One region of the Bacillus sp. 179-C3.3 HS genome, then DNA from elsewhere that is predicted to be linked to it. Evidence: riboswitches for the same ligand, from Rfam matches in the RefSeq annotation. Region 1 holds a riboswitch; the other holds the start of a gene.
The links. Region 1 has a riboswitch for S-adenosylmethionine ahead of AB1K80_RS00280 (5-methyltetrahydropteroyltriglutamate--homocysteine S-methyltransferase). Riboswitches for the same ligand answer to the same signal wherever they lie in the genome.
Positions count from the first base shown of each region.

Region 2: it holds a riboswitch for S-adenosylmethionine, as region 1 does, so the genes downstream of both, AB1K80_RS09840 (methionine biosynthesis PLP-dependent protein) here and AB1K80_RS00280 (5-methyltetrahydropteroyltriglutamate--homocysteine S-methyltransferase) in region 1, are expected to answer to the same signal.

Region 1 is NZ_JBFEFT010000001.1:56,490-64,816, reverse strand. It holds gene AB1K80_RS00305 (DUF3298 domain-containing protein) at 1-430, opposite strand, end outside; gene AB1K80_RS00300 (MurR/RpiR family transcriptional regulator) at 591-1,448, shown strand; gene garR (2-hydroxy-3-oxopropionate reductase) at 1,647-2,540, shown strand; gene AB1K80_RS00290 (four-carbon acid sugar kinase family protein) at 2,547-3,968, shown strand; gene AB1K80_RS00285 (gluconate:H+ symporter) at 4,020-5,339, shown strand; SAM riboswitch class I at 5,422-5,536, shown strand; gene AB1K80_RS00280 (5-methyltetrahydropteroyltriglutamate--homocysteine S-methyltransferase) at 5,624-6,748, shown strand; gene AB1K80_RS00275 (glycoside hydrolase family 1 protein) at 6,804-8,222, opposite strand; gene AB1K80_RS00270 (beta-glucoside-specific PTS transporter subunit IIABC) at 8,194-8,327, opposite strand, start outside.
Region 2 is NZ_JBFEFT010000012.1:77,134-85,460, reverse strand. It holds gene metC (cystathionine beta-lyase) at 1-984, opposite strand, end outside; gene AB1K80_RS09840 (methionine biosynthesis PLP-dependent protein) at 981-2,099, opposite strand; SAM riboswitch class I at 2,178-2,300, opposite strand; gene AB1K80_RS09835 (esterase family protein) at 2,517-3,257, shown strand; gene AB1K80_RS09830 (YjcG family protein) at 3,310-3,825, shown strand; gene AB1K80_RS09825 (GNAT family N-acetyltransferase) at 3,833-4,270, shown strand; gene AB1K80_RS09820 (hypothetical protein) at 4,349-4,606, opposite strand; gene AB1K80_RS09815 (ATP-dependent helicase) at 4,732-7,044, shown strand; gene AB1K80_RS09810 (stage VI sporulation protein F) at 7,061-7,318, opposite strand; gene AB1K80_RS09805 (YjcZ family sporulation protein) at 7,457-7,576, opposite strand; gene AB1K80_RS09800 (hypothetical protein) at 7,661-7,882, opposite strand; gene AB1K80_RS09795 (hypothetical protein) at 7,966-8,094, opposite strand; gene AB1K80_RS09790 (DUF1360 domain-containing protein) at 8,166-8,327, opposite strand, start outside.

The sequences.
Region 1 (8,327 bases):
ATACGTATTTTGCCTTTTTCTTTGTTAATACATAGTTCATACTGCTAACGATTGTATCCCCATGATTCCCACCATCATTGATAAAATCATAGTTTAAAATACTCAATTTTTTTCCATCATTAAATTTTGTTTTAAAAGATCTTTCATAAGTGACCTTCCCAGTTCGATTCTTTTTTGCTTCGTCTCTTAAATACTCATAAATACTATAGGAAAATGCCACATCTTCTTTTAAATCACGGTTGATCGTTTTCGTTTGTGACTTGCTTAGGTTTTTCACCTGTGCATATTTAAACGTTTTTTTCTTTTTATAATAGTGTGTGCTTACTTTTGCCTTTTTCGCTTTTGCATCTACTGATCCAACTGGAGCAAATAGAGAGGCAATTAACGAAAAGACAAGCAGGCCTATTGTGATGCCTTTTTTCATACTCATAGTAAAAACCCCCATTTTTCTATGTTACCAAATGATTATACCATGACGAAAGAACCAAAAGAAGCATTATTTGCCAATTGATGAACTTTTTTAACATCGGGTTTGTTTACCATTCTCATGAGTTCCTGTATGCTTTATATAGAATGTTAGATGAAATGTGGTGTTTATCATGGAAGAGAATATTTTTAGTCATATACGGACAACTTTCCACAGTTTGTCCCCAACTCAAAAAAAGATCGCTGATTATATTTTGCAAAATCCCCAAAAGGTTGTGCTTCACTCAATTAGCGCACTTGCTGCAGAATGCAACACGAGTGAAACGACGATTTTTCGATTTTTACGGAAGATTGGCTATGAATCATACCAAGTTTTTCGTGTCCATGTCGCACAGGATATCGCCACCAACACACCTCAATCAATCTATGGAGAAATTGAGGCCTCTGATAGTGTGGCAGACATCAAGCATAAGGTCATCGAATTAACAACAAGCTCAATTCAGGACATGAAGCATATTTTAGAAGATCAAGCAGTGACTCAGTTTATTGAGCAAATAAAACGTGCAAATAAAACGGTCTTCTTTGGAGCAGGCGCGTCCAGTTTTATCGCTGGCGATGCTTATCATAAGTTCCTGCAGCTCGGCTTTGAAGTGACCCTGTGCAGTGATCCTCATATGATGAATATGATTGCGACTCACGCAACCGAGCATGATTTCATTGTTGCGATCTCTCACTCAGGTGAGAGTAGAGAGATTCTGGATGCCGTGCAATTTGCAAAAGAAAAAGGGGCAACCATCGCCTCAATCACAAGCTACCCGAAATCAGAGCTCGCAAAGCTTTCTGACTTTCATCTGCTTAGCTCATCGAGAGAAACCACCTATCGTTCCGACTCCATGATCTCCCGTATTAATCAACTAGTTATTATTGATGTACTGTATGTTTCGGCTGTTTTAGAACTAGGTTCAAATGCCATTACAAACGTCAAGCGATCCCGTTTAGCCGTTGCTAAAAATAAAACATAAACCCCAAAGACCAGAGTGATTCTGGTCTTTTTCCATGCTTTTACCCATATTTTCCGTTGACATGCTCCTCTCTCATCATGTACATTAAGTTCACAATAGTTTATTTCCTACTGTAGAAAACAAAAGATAGTATATAAACTAACAAAAGGGGATAAGAAAGCGCTTTATAAAATACTTCCCTTAATAGGAGGCATACAAATGGCACAGAAAATCGGATTTATCGGACTTGGAATTATGGGGAAACCTATGGCTTTGAACCTATTAAAAGCCGGCTATACTGTTACTGTTTTTGATATTAATCAAGAGGCTGTCCAAGTATTACAAGAAGCCGGTGCAGAAGGTGCGGGTTCAGCTGCTGAGGCAGCAATTGAAAGCGATATCATAATCACAATGCTACCTAAAGGGGAGCATGTTGAAGCAGTTGTTAAAGGGGAAAATGGGATTTTAGCAACGGCTAAGCCTGGCACAACGATCATTGATATGAGTTCAATTTCACCCGTTACCTCTAGAGCACTAGCTGCTCATGCAAAACAGCATCAAGTTGAATTTATAGACGCACCAGTTAGCGGCGGGGAACCGAAGGCGATTGATGGAACACTGGCCATTATGGCTGGTGGTGAAGAAAAGGTGTTTGAACAAGTGAAAGATGTGCTTCATGCCATGGGCAAAGATGTCGTTTTAGTTGGAGCGAGTGGAAGCGGAACAACAGCCAAGCTTGCCAATCAAATCATCGTCAACTTAAATATTGCAGCGATGTCCGAGGCACTCGTTCTTGCTGCTAAATCAGGCATTGCGGTTGATAAAATGTATGAAGCGATCCGAGGTGGACTAGCAGGAAGTGCGGTACTCGACGCAAAAGTCCCTCTCATTTTAGAACGAAACTTTGAGCCTGGTGGGCGCATTGATATCAACCTGAAGGACTTAACAAACGTCATGGAAACAGCACATGACATTGACGTTCCACTACCGCTCTCTAGTCATCTACTAGAAATATTCCACGCCCTCAAAGCCGATGGAAAAGCTGGACTTGATCACGGTGGAATCATTCAATATTACGAAAAATTGGCGCACGTTGAAGTCAAGAAAGGATGACCAATCATGAAACAAAGCATTGATTTACTACATGCCATTCCGAAAGCGGATTCCAGCACGGTACATTCCGCATATGAAAAGGCACTTAGCCATTTTCACCATAAAGTCATTGTATTAGATGATGATCCGACAGGTATCCAAACGGTACATGGTGTCTCTGTTTTTACTGATTGGTCAGAGGAAAGCATTGAAGCAGGCTTTCTAGAAGACAGTCGCATGTTCTTTATTCTAACGAACTCTCGCAGTATGACAGAAAAGGAAACAGCGGATGCACATGACACCATCGCATCAACGATTGTAAAAGTAGCGGAACGGCTTCAACAGGATTTTATCATTGTCAGTCGTGGGGATTCGACTCTACGTGGACACTTCCCGCTTGAAACCGATGTACTCCGAACAACCATTGAACAGCAGAGCGCCCGAACATTTGACGGAGAAATCATTCTTCCATTTTTCCAAGAAGGCGGACGTTTTACAATCAACAATATTCATTACGTACAGGAGGGACAAGAGTTAGTCCCTGCCGGTGACACAGAGTTTGCTCTAGATCGTACATTCGGGTTTAAGTCATCACATCTTGGAGAGTGGATAGAGGAAAAGTCTGGTGGCTCATTTACAAAAGAGAACACCACTTACATTTCATTAGAGGATCTAAGAGCATGTCGGATTGAACAAATTAGGGACCAACTGACTGCGGTGAAGGATTTCCAAAAGGTAGTGGTCAACGCAGCTGACTATGACGATGTGAAAGTCTTTGTCACCGCTCTGATTGATGCCATTCAAGCAGGTCAGCAATTTATATTCAGAAGTGCAGCAGCTCTCACCAAAATCTTAGGCGGAGTGACCGATCGTGCTTTATTAACGAGAAACGACTTGATTCAAGAAGAAAGTCCACATGGTGGTCTCATTATGATCGGCTCGCATGTCAAAAAGACAACGGAGCAACTAAGAGAGCTTCAAAAGAATGAACAAATGGCATTTATTGAATTCAATACACATCTCGTGTTAGAACCGATCGCATTTCAAGAAGAAATGGAACGTGTGATTCAACAAATTGAAACGCTGTTAACCTCAGGTCAATCTGTCACTGTTTATACAAGAAGAGAGCGTCTCGATCTTGGGGAAGGTCGTCAAGAAGAAGAATTAAAGCTTTCAGTTCAAATCAGTGATGCTGTCACAAGTATTGTCCAGCGTCTCTCAATTCGTCCTAAGTATTTCATTGCCAAAGGCGGGATTACATCTAGTGATATTGGGACAAGAGGACTCAGTGTAAAGCGTGCGACAGTCGCAGGTCAAATTAGACCAGGAGTTCCAGTTTGGCAAACAGGAGAAGAAAGTAAATTCCCATTCATCTCCTACGTCATTTTCCCGGGAAATGTTGGTTCAAAGGATACGTTAAAAGAAGCAGTTGAGATATTAGAGGGATAAAGCATAGGGAGTGTTTCTCGCTCCCTTATGCACCACAAAGGAGGAAGGGTTATGTCGTTAGTGTTTATTGGACTTGGCGTTTTATTATTACTATTACTTATGGTTGTATTAAAGTTAAACGCTTTTATTTCATTAATTATTGTTTCATTAATTGTCGCTGTGTTAGAGGGCATGTCCCCGATTGAAGCGATTGCTTCCGTCGAAAAAGGACTAGGCAGTACGCTTGGGCATCTAGCATTAATTCTAGGTTTTGGAGCGATGCTCGGTAAATTAATGGCCGATTCTGGCGGTGCACAACGTATTGCCATGACACTCATTGACCGATTTGGAATTGCAAAAATACAGTGGGCGACCATGCTAACTGGATTTGTCATCGGTATTGCACTCTTTTATGAAACCGGATTCATTATTCTGATTCCACTCGTTTTTACAATTGCACAATCCGCAAAACTTCCTGTGTTATATGTTGGGATGCCGCTCGTCGCTGCCCTCATTACAACACACGGCTTTCTCCCTCCTCACCCAGGGCCGACAGCCATTGCCAATGTGTTTCAAGCAAACATGGGACAAACATTATTAGTTGGGATTATATTAGCCATTCCTGCTGTATTAATAGGCGGACTGCTATTCACAAAATTATTTAAAAAAGATCAATTACACGCACACATTCCGAAGAATTTATTTAATCCAAAGGAATTTACAGAAGAGGAAATGCCAAGCTTCGGCATTAGTATCTTCACTGCTGTGTTACCTGTCATACTCATGACAATCAGAGCCGTTATAGAAATTTTCTTCCCGTCCTCTCCGCTGTTGCCAACAGCCGAGTTTTTAGGAGAACCTGCGGTTGCGTTACTACTCTCTGTCCTCCTTGCGATTTACACATTTGGACTTGGCAGAGGCAAGAGCATGCAAGAAGTCATGAAGTCCATCACAGACTCCATTGGCTCCATGGCGATGATTCTTTTAATCATTGCAGGTGGTGGTGCCTTTAAACAAGTCTTAATTGATAGTGGTGTAGATAAATATATTGCAGGAATTATGGATGGAAGTACACTTTCTCCCCTATTGCTCACGTGGCTCATCGCGGCTACCCTGCGTATCGCACTAGGATCAGCGACTGTAGCTGGACTGACAGCGGCAGGAATATCTGCACCACTGATTGGTTTGACTGGCGTCAGCCCAGAGCTTATGGTGATTGCAACAGGTGCTGGCAGTATAACGTTCTCACACGTCAATGATGCAGGATTTTGGATTTATAAAGAATACTTTAACCTGTCAATGGGCCAAACCTTTAAAACTTGGACATTAATGGTCACTGTTCTATCTCTTGTTGGACTAGCAGGTGTTCTCATCGCTGATTTGTTCATATAGGAAAATAAATAAGAAAAGCTATTGACTTTTTGTCGAAAAGATTGAATAATTGTGTTTATTAAGAAAATTTAATTAAAAGGTAACCTTATTAAGAGTGGTGGAGGGACTGGCCCTGTGAAACCCGGCAACCGCTGTTCCGTTGAACAGAATGGTGCTAATTCCTTAAGCAAGCCGATGTGCTTGTTTGAAGATAAGGTAGAGTTCTCACAGTATATGATGCTCTTCCTTATCAAAGGAAGAGCTTTTTTCATTGACTTTTATCTTTTAGAAAGAAGGGATTTAGAATGACAAACGTACAAACAATTGGGAAAAAAACGACGAAGCCGCCATTTCGAGCAGATCAAGTAGGAAGCTTGCTTCGGTCAGAGCGAATCAAGGAAGCACGCCAGCAAAGGGCAAACGGAGCGATCTCTTCAGAACAACTGCGTCAAATTGAAGATGAAGAAATTATACGCATTGTAGAAAAACAAAAAGAGATTGGACTTGAGGTTGTCACAGATGGAGAGTTTAGACGCGCGTGGTGGCACTTTGATTTTCTTGAGGGGCTTGATGGAGTGGAAGGCTTTGAAACAGAACAAGGAATTCAATTCCACAACACCACAACAAAAGCACGCGGCATCAAAGTAACAGGCAAGATTGATTTTACGGATCATCCAATGCTAGAAGATTACCGTTTCTTACATAGCATTGCCGGGGATCATACAGCCAAAATGACGATCCCAAGTCCGAATATGCTCTTCTTCCGTGGAAAGGTAGAAGAAAGTGTGTACGACAACTTAGATGAGTTCCATCATGATGTGGCACAAGCTTATAAAAAAGCCATCCGTGCCTTCTATGATGCAGGGTGTCGTTATTTACAGTTAGATGATACAGCATGGTCCGTCTTCTTTTCTGAAAAAGGGCATGAACAAATCAAAGCATTCGGTCGTGACGAGGACGAGCTACGTGAATCATTTGCGAAAACCATCAATGAAGCTGTTGCCGATCGTCCAGATGATTTGGTCATCACGATGCACATTTGCCGAGGGAATTTTAAATCTACGTGGGTGGCTGAAGGTGGCTATGAGGCGGCGGCAGAAACGATTTTTGCCGGTTTAGACCTTGATGGACTGTTTTTGGAATTTGATGATGAGCGATCTGGTGGATTTGAGCCCCTTCGATATGTCAAAAATCCAAATCTTCAAATCGTTCTTGGTCTCGTGACATCAAAGTACGGTGAACTCGAGCCAATCGAACAGATCAAAAAACGGATTGAAGAAGCAGCTAAATATGCGGATATCAATCAACTGTGTCTGAGTCCACAATGTGGGTTCGCTTCAACAGAAGAAGGAAATCTACTAACAGAAGAGCAGCAATGGGAAAAGCTACGTCATGTGATTGAGATTGCCGATCAAGTGTGGCGCCCATAATTCTATGCACAAAAAATGAGACAAACCGCCTGACGAGCGATTTGTCTCTTTTGTTTTACACATCTAAATGGTTGCCATTCGTCGCAATCACTTGTTTATACCAGTCAAAACTTTTCTTTTTCTTTCTATCAAATGTCCCGTTTCCTTCATTATCCCGATCTACATAAATGAACCCATATCGTTTTTTCATTTCAGCTGTGGATGCACTGATGAGATCGATCGGACCCCAGCTTGTATAGCCGATGAGCTCTACACCGTCTGCGATGGCTTCTCTCGCTTCTAGTAAGTGACTTCTAAGATAATCAATCCGATAATCGTCTTGAATAGATCCATCCTCTTCCACCTTATCAACAGCGCCCAAACCATTTTCTACGATAAACAATGGTTTTTGATAGCGATCATACAACTGATTAAGCGTTGTGCGAAGACCTTTCGGATCAATTTGCCAACCCCAATCACTGGCTTCTAAATACGGGTTTTTCACACCTGCAAATAGGTTCCCACCTTCAGCTTGATCAAGAATGGCTGGATCTGTACTTGCGACAAAACTCATGTAATAGCTAAAGCCGATATAGTCGACGGTATGGTTTCTTAAAATCTCTTCGTCACCGTCTTGAAACTCAATATCAATGCCGTTTTCACGGAAATACCGTTTCATGTACCCTGGGTAGTAACCTCTTGCTTGTACATCTGAGAAGAACAACGTTTTCCGGTCTTGCTCTAATGCAGCAAACATATCTTCTGGTCTTGAGCTGTACGGATATGTGGTCATCGCTGCGATCATACAGCCTATCTTCGCATCTGGAATGATTTCGTGTCCCGCTTTAACAGCTAGAGCACTAGCCACAAATTGGTGGTGCGCCGCTTGATATTGGATGCTTTTTTCATCTTCTCCTTCTTCGAAGACGAGACCTCCACCTGTAAAAGGTGCGTGTAACACGACATTGATTTCATTGAATGTCATCCAGTACTTCACTTTGTCTTTATATCGAGTAAATAGTGTTTTAGCATACGTCTCGTAAAGGTTCACGAGCTGACGGTTTCTCCATCCGCCATAATTCTTGACAAGCGCAAGCGGCATTTCATAATGAGATATGGTGACAACTGGCTCGATGCCATGTCGATGAAGTTCATCAAACACTTTGTCATAAAAAGCAAGACCCGCTTCATTCGGTTCAGCATCGTCCCCATTCGGGAAGATACGCGGCCAAGAAATGGATAATCGGAAACACTTAAAGCCCATTTCTGCAAAGAGCGCAATATCCTCTTTGTAACGATGATAAAAGTCGATCGCATCATGATACAAGTTGAGGTCTTTCATTGATTCATCGAACGGATGCATAATGCCGTTTGGAGATACATCAGCTGTAGATAAACCTTTTCCATCTTTGTTAAAAGCACCTTCAATTTGGTTAGCGGCTACAGCACCGCCCCATAAGAATCCTTTAGGAAATGTTTTTTCTAATTGTGTCATTGTAAATGCCCTCCTCATTTTCCTCTACACGAACTGTAAGCAGTGTTTCTTTTTCCGTAATGACTCCGTCTGTCATGGCATCAACCTGTGCATAGTCATTTGTAT
Region 2 (8,327 bases), on a different contig from region 1:
AAGGCTGACGGCGAATACTGGTAATGTGACATGATTGACTAATTGTTTGACAGCTGCTTGGTTTTCTAATTCAAATGAAAGAACCGCTCCTGCTCCGCTTGCTTGCGCTCGCTGAATGTCTGCCCCCGGGTGGTCATCTAGTCCTGGGTAGTATACTTTTTTCACCGCAGGGTGTTGTTTTAGGAATAATGCTAGTTCTAACGCAGTTTCGCTCGCTTTCTCTAGTCTTACTTGTAGTGTTTTTAAGCCTCTTAACACAAGCCAGCAATCTTGTACGCCAAGCACAGCTCCGAAAGAGTTTTGCAGTTGATATAATTGTTCCCCCAGCTTTTCATCTTTGACAACCGCAAGGCCTGATAGCACATCACTATGACCGCTTAAAAATTTCGTTGCACTGTGCAGCACGACGTCAACACCAAGATCGAGTGGTCTCTGTAACGCAGGTGTTAAAAAGGTGTTATCCAAGAAAGTGAGACAATCATTCTCTTTTGCAAGCTGAACAACGCCCTTGATATCGGTGATGCCCAATGTAGGATTTGATGGTGTTTCCATGTAAATGACCTTGGTATTTGATTGAATGCCATGTTTGACTTCATTCAAATCTGTCATATCCACAAATGTATGTTCAATGCCAAATCTTGAAAGGACTTGGGTGATCATTCGGTATGTTCCGCCGTACACATCTCTTGTGACAAGGACATGATCTCCTTTTGATAATAGAAGAAAAGCGGTTGAAATGGCAGCCATGCCTGATGCAAAAGCAAGACCTCTTGTTCCTCCTTCTAACGATGCTATGGTGTCTTCTAGCGCTTGACGTGTAGGTGTTCCTGATCTGGAATAGTCATATTGTCCAAATTCTTCAAAATGGCTTTGATGGAAGGTGGACGCATGCTGAATTGGCACACTGACTGCACCTGTTGAACGATCTGTTTTAAACGCATTATGAACGAGTTTTGTTTCAAGTGTCCAATCGTGGGTTGTCATTTTACATGTACCTCCTCTTTCACTTGAGATAGTGCTTGCTCGAGATCTGCTTTCAGATCCTCTACGTGTTCAATTCCAACGGAGAATCGAAGGAGCTTATTACACACACCATTTGCAATACGAATTTCCTCTGGTATGTCCATGTGCGTTTGGGTGGCAGGATACGTAATAAAACTTTCAACTCCGCCAAGACTTTCGGCGAAACAAATCGTTTTGAGCTGTTTTAAAAATGGATTGACCCATTCTTCTTTTTCCAGTCTGAATGACAGCATGCCTCCCTTTCCTGGGTAAAGGACATCCCCAATTTCAGCCTGTTCCTCTAAAAACGCAGCGATTTCCTTGGCATTCTCCTCGTGCTGGCGCATTCTAAGCGCGAGTGTTTTCATTCCTCTCATTAACAGCCATGAGTCAAATGGAGAGAGAACGGCGCCGATTGCATTTTGATGCTGGAACATCTCATCAGATAGTTGCTCCCCTTTTGTGACAACAAGCCCGGCAAGAACATCGTTATGTCCTCCTAAATATTTGGTGGCACTATGAATGACAATGTCCGCTCCGAGTGTCAGTGGTTTTTGAAGCACAGGTGTGTAAAATGTGTTATCAACGATAACCAATGCGCCGTGTTCTTTTGCAATCTTCGCTATTTTTTGAATATCTGCTTCCTGCATCAATGGATTTGTCGGTGTTTCGATAAAGACTGCTTTTGTGTTTGCGGTGATTTTAGCGCGTAAACCGTCTTCATCTGAAAAGTCATCGTACAGAAAACGCAATCCATATTTTTTCCATTCGTTTTCAAACAAACGATATGTACCGCCGTAAAGGTCTGATGAGACAATGAGTTCATCTCCACTTTCAAATAAAGCCATGATTGTTTGGATGGCAGCCATTCCTGAGCTGAAGGCAAAACCGGACGTTCCTTCTTCGAGCGATGCAATAGCATCCTCTACAATCTGTCTAGTTGGGTTTTTTGTACGAATATAATCAAAACCTGTTGATTCACCAATGCCTCTATGTCTGTAAGCCGTTGAAAGATAAATAGGAGGACTGACTGTGCCAGTCGCCTCTTCACTGCGGTTTCCAATTTGCGCTAACTTCGTTTCCACATGTTCTGTCATTTGACACCATCCTAAGTAAAATCTAATTTCAAAACAGAAAAACCCCTTCCTCATAAGAAGAAGGGGTTTAATCGCTTCCTCTTATCTTCCAAGCACAAAAAACTGCTTGCTGGATTTAGCACCTTGGGTCATCACGTCGTGTGATGCATACCGGTTGCTGAGGTTTCAAAGGGCCAGTCCCTCCACCTCTCACGATAAGAATGTGTTGTCTGTCTGTTCTAATTCTTAATACTGTAACGCAATAAATGGTATTTTTCAAGGGCATTTGTGACGATTAATTAAAATTTTCTGTATTTTAAAATAAAATGAACTTTGACCCTTTTCATGACACGTTTGGATATAGGTACATCCTGTTTTTCGTGTTACAATGAATGGAAACGTTTCACTTGTCATGAATTTGGTTTGCTGGAGGAATGGATTATGGAGAAATCAGGGATCATTCAAGAAGAAATATTACAGTCAAAGGAACTTGGACAGGACATGACAGTTCTAATCTATTTGCCAGTCAATTACTCCCCTCTTTATACCTATCATGTCATTATTGCACAAGATGGCCATGATTATTTTCGTCTAGGTAAAATCAGTAGACAGGCGGAGACTTTGATGCAAAACAAAGAGATGGAGCGTTCCATTATCATTGGTCTTCCTTATCAAAATGTCAAAGAAAGACGACATACGTATCACCCAGATGGTTCAAAGTTTGAGGCATACAAGCGCTTTCTAGCAAATGAACTACTTCCTTTTATTGATGAACGCTATCCTACGTATCAAATTGGATCTGGGCGCACTTTGATTGGCGATTCATTAGGGGCTACGATTTCACTCATGACAGCCATCGACTATCCTTCTTTATTTGGCGGTCTGATCTTACAGTCTCCTTATGTCGATGATTCAGTCTTACAAGCCGTCAAACAATCCACATCACTTTCTCATTATGCGATTATTCATCACATTGGATCTGAAGAAACTGCGGTGAAAACAACTGATGGCCAAGTACTTGATTTTACGAAACCAAATGAAGAGTTAAAGTCCCTTCTTGAACAGTCTGGTGCGGATTATTTATTTGAAACATTTGAAGGCGATCATAAGTGGACATTTTGGCAGCCACTCATCTCTCCTTCGTTAAAAAGAATACTTCCATATTCGTTAATCAACTAGTTTTTGTTATAATGACTCATAGTAAATACTTTCTTAATTAGGAGGGAACAAGATGAAATACGGAGTGGTTTTATTTCCATCAAAAAAATTGCAAGATATTGCGAACTCATATCGGAAGCGTTACGATCCGAACTATGCCCTTATCCCGCCGCATTTAACACTGAGAACCCCGTTTGAATTAACGGATCTAGAAGCGGCTGAAGTGGTCTCCAGTTTGCGTGAATATGCAAAGAAAGCTTCTCCTATCACATTACGCATCAAAAAATTCAGTTCATTCGCTCCTGTCAACAATGTGATTTATATGAAAGTAGAACCGACCGAAGAATTAATGAAATTAAATGAAAAGTTATACACAGCCCCAATCAGTGGCACACCTGAATATGCGTTTGTTCCTCATGTGACCGTTGCCCAAAAATTATCAGATGATGAACATTCAGACGTACTTGGCACACTAAAGCTGGGAAGTATTGACCATGAGGAAACGATCGATCGCTTTCACCTACTATACCAACTAGAAAACGGTTCTTGGACCGTCTACGAAACATTTATTTTAGGAGAAGAGGGTTAAAGTCATTTTGGAAACAGTCATCGTGAGTACACAAGCACAAAGAGAAGATGCGTATTATGTTCGAAAAGAAGTGTTCGTCAAAGAACAGGCAGTCCCGTTAGAGATCGAAATTGATGAGCTAGAAGATAAGGCGATTCATTTTATTATTTATAATGATGACGAAAAGCCACAGGCTACTGCTAGGCTACGCATCATTGAAGGAACAAAGGCAAAGCTTGAACGAATTTGTGTGTTAAAAGAAGCGCGCTCTTTTGGTCTTGGTCACAAACTTTTAGATGCACTTGAAGCCGAAGCCATTGCAAAAGGAGCGACAGAAGCTGTGATGCATGCACAAGTTCAAGCCTTGGCTTTCTATGAAAAAAAAGGCTATCGCGCTGTATCTGAGCCGTTTGAAGAAGCAGGCATTCCTCATGTGAAAATGACAAAAGTGCTAGCTGCTTCATAACACAAAAAAACCAGAGCATCCATCATGCCCTGGTTTTTTGTTTGGAATCCATCCGCCCAACAAAGAAAGCGTCATCATTTAGATATAGACATTGACGTGAATTCCTTTTCCTTCTTCCATAAACAGATCTCGCACAAAGCGTTCTCGCTTTTTTTGTTGTACTTTTGTTTCAGCTTCTGTTACTAAGTCCTCTTTTTTCTCCAGCTCTCTGTAGACCTTGTCATGAAAGGTACGAGTAACCTTTGTTACTTTCGCATAATCTTCTTTATCCTGAGGAGCAGGACGGTTGGTATATTGAACATACAGATCCGGCTGAATCGGTGCTATATAACCCATCAATAACGCCTCCTTTGCTTCCCTTCTATTCTACTATTCCCTAAATATGACTGTTTGAAACATGCTTGATTTGATATGATTAGACTTGTTCTTTTTTGATTGATAACGATATTGGAGGACTAGCTTTGAAATACGCACGACGACATGATCGCACGATCTCATTACATACGTATTCGAGAGAACATTATCAATTCCTCCATGATGAGGGAAAAAAAGGGCACTTATCTTGCCCATACTGCGGACAATCGGTTTTCTTCAGACTTAATATACATGAAGAACCTGCCTTTATTCATACACAACTATCCAAGCAAGAGGATTGTGAAATAGCGGAAAAGCAACAAGAAGAAACCAACACATCCGCATCTGAAAATCTCACTTCTTATAAAGAACTTGGTGGCTTTCGTTTTCCAAATGGCAAACAGATCATCTCGGAAACAAAGGAATCGTTTGAATGGCAAAAACCAAGAGCCATACAAGTTGGTGATCCTCTCCATTTAAATGAGAATGAACAAGTGCACACCATCGACCTCTTTCCTCATATCACCTTTAGTACACCTCAGCTTGAAGCTGTCACACATAAAGATGGTCCGATGCTTGTACTTGCTGGTGCTGGTAGTGGAAAGACAAGGGTGTTGACTGCAAGAGCAGCTTATCTCATCTCAAAGCATAAAATCCCTGCACATCATATTTTGCTAGTGACGTTTACCACAAAAGCAAGTAGTGAGATGAAAAACAGACTCCGTATGCAATACCAGCTTCCCCCATCCGAAGCGAATCAAGTGGTGACGGGCACCTTCCACAGTCTTTTTTATAAAATGCTTCTGCACGATGATCCTAGCAGATGGAACGGCCAGCATTTAATCAAATTTGACTGGCAAAAGGAACAGTATATTCGCAGAGCCATCATGAATGAAGGACTTGATGAGAAAGACTATCCAACCGATCAAGTGCTACAATCAATCGGTTTTTGGAAAAATGCTTTTTTGCCAGATGAACTTCCTGATCTAAAAGATGAAAAAGAAAAACAAACCTGGGCTATTTACCAATCATACGAACAGCAAAAGCGCGACAATCAGCAATTTGATTTCGATGACATGGCGATTGCCTGTTTACACATGCTGACCGAAAATCCTGAACTGCTGAAGCGATATCAGGAACGCTTCCAGTATATTTTAGTGGACGAATTCCAAGATATTAATCCGGTTCAATACAAGTTAATTCAGTTATTGGCTGGGGAATCAGCGCAACTATTTTGTGTAGGAGACGATGATCAAGCGATATATGCTTTTAGAGGAAGCAATCCTGCGTTTATTCTTCATTTTAAACGTGATTACCCTTCAGCTCACATCGTTCATTTACATGCGAATTATCGTTCCCACCATACCATTGTTGCAAGTGCAGATGCCGTCATTCAAAAAAATCAACATCGTTATGAAAAAACGTTAAAAGCAGTCCGGACGGAGAAAATGCCACCCATCCTCTTTTATCCTTATGACGAGGAAGAAGAAGCGTCCATGATTGTCTCAGATATTCAGGAAAAAATTAAAAATGGTGCAAAACCTCATGATTTCTGTGTCTTATTCCGTACCAATACAGGAGGCCGTGCGATTTATGAGCGACTTCACCAATCCGCTATACCATATCAGACAGACACAGGTGTGAAGGCTTTCTACAGTAGACGTATGGTTCGGGTACTGCTTGCCTTTCTTTCATTAAGCCAAGATGCAGATGATGTAGCTGCCATGAAACAGCTGCTTCAGGTCTTCTTTTTGAAACAACAGACACTGAATACGCTGAAGGCGCTGACGATTACAGAAGATTGCACAATGGTAGAAGCACTTGGAAAACTAACAGACATTCAGCCATTTCAGCGAAAAAAACTGCAATCGATCGTTCCACTTTTCAACACTTTACGGTCATTAAAGCCAACAGATGCGGTGTCTTTTATTGAACAGAAAATGGGACTTGGTGATTATTTAAAAAAACGAGTGAACGATACGAATGTGCTTGAAAAAGGGGCAGATGATGTACGTGATGTCAAAACTGCAGCCAAACGCTTTGACACAATTGAAGCCTTTCTCTCGCATGCTGACCATATGAAGGCTGCCGAAAAAGAAAAAACGGACGAACCTGGTGTCCAGCTCATGACCATCCACCGCGCCAAAGGGCTTGAATTCAACACGGTTTACATGACGAGTGTGGTCGATGGAGCACTTCCTCACGACTTCGCACTGGATGAGCTCAGACACGGTGATGAAGAAGCCATTGAAGAAGAGCGGCGCTTATTATATGTAGCCATGACAAGAGCCGAGCAGTCACTGTATCTATCTGTGCCTTCTTTTAGAAGAGGCAAAACAGCACATCGTTCTCGCTTTTTGTATCCACTTTTGAAGAAAGTGAGCAAACGGTTCACACAAAAACAACAGGCCCCCCTTTAAGTGGAGAGCCTGTTGTTTATTTTTTGTTGTTCATCATCTTGGAGATCGTATTGAAATCAAGTTTTTCTTTTCCACTTGTAATAGACTGAACAATTTTGTCTTCCATTTCTTTCGGGACACGTTTATTCGCTAGCTGTGCTACTTTTTTGATCACGCCTCGAACGGTCGCCTCATCTTTAAAGTTGGCATTTTGCAAGGAGCCCGCAAGCTTAAATACCTCGTTCATATTCACACCTGTTTTGTTTTCAACACTTTTAAAAAATTTATTATCCATTCATCTGCCTCCTCTTGGTGGAGTAATCACCTTACTATATGAAAATAGGCGAGAACTGTGCCTATCCTCCTGCCTTGTTTGTTCAAAGAGAAAGGAAAGCAAAAGGTTTCCCTATCGCTTCCCTCACTTTATTGCTGTTTAGTTAAAGAAAGAAGCACCAACGATGATTAGAAGAATGAACAACACGACGACCAGAACAAATGTTGAACCATAACCGCCGCCGTATCCGCCGCCATAACCGCCACCGTAACAACTCATATATAAGCACCTCCTCTTCTCCCTTACAAAATATGAAATAATCAAGATTTGGTTTGGACGATCACATAAAAAAGTGCGGAATTTTTATTTCTGCTGTTTAAATACATAATCTACATCACCGTAGCTCTTCATGTATGCCTCGGTTTCTTTTGCAAAAACATCCATCTTCTCGCCAAATCCCTTTAAATGTCGCTCAAGTTCTTTCGCCTGCTTGGCAACATTCGTTTCACCTTTTTCGTGCGCTTGTTCTTTCCCATCATGGGGTTTTGTAAACAAAGAGCCCATTAATTGTTCAAATGCGTCCATTTTCATCACCCCTTCTCTCTTTCATATGCAGAAGCGGAAAAAAGGCAACAAAAAAACCGGATAAATCCGGCTTTGTGTCTAACCTATCGTTTTTTCGTTTTCTTCCCACAGCCGCAGCCTGATTTTTTAATTTTCTTCGTATAAACAGATTGTTGATTTGACTGCGCTGGATAACCTTGAATCAAATGTGACGGCGTTTCATTTGGTTTCATCGCAACCCTTCCTTTCCTATTCCATGTTAGTATATGCATTTGCTTGGTGCGCGTCTGATCAGAATGCCTGTTTATTTCACGAGCCTTGAGACAACTGCTTCCATCATACCTGCTGCTGCGGCAATCGCTAATAGTAAATTAAGCCACATGCTGACGACAGGAAAAAGTATGTATATCACTAGTAATGCAGCCGTACACCATATGCCAGTACACCAATAACAGCTTAATAACTC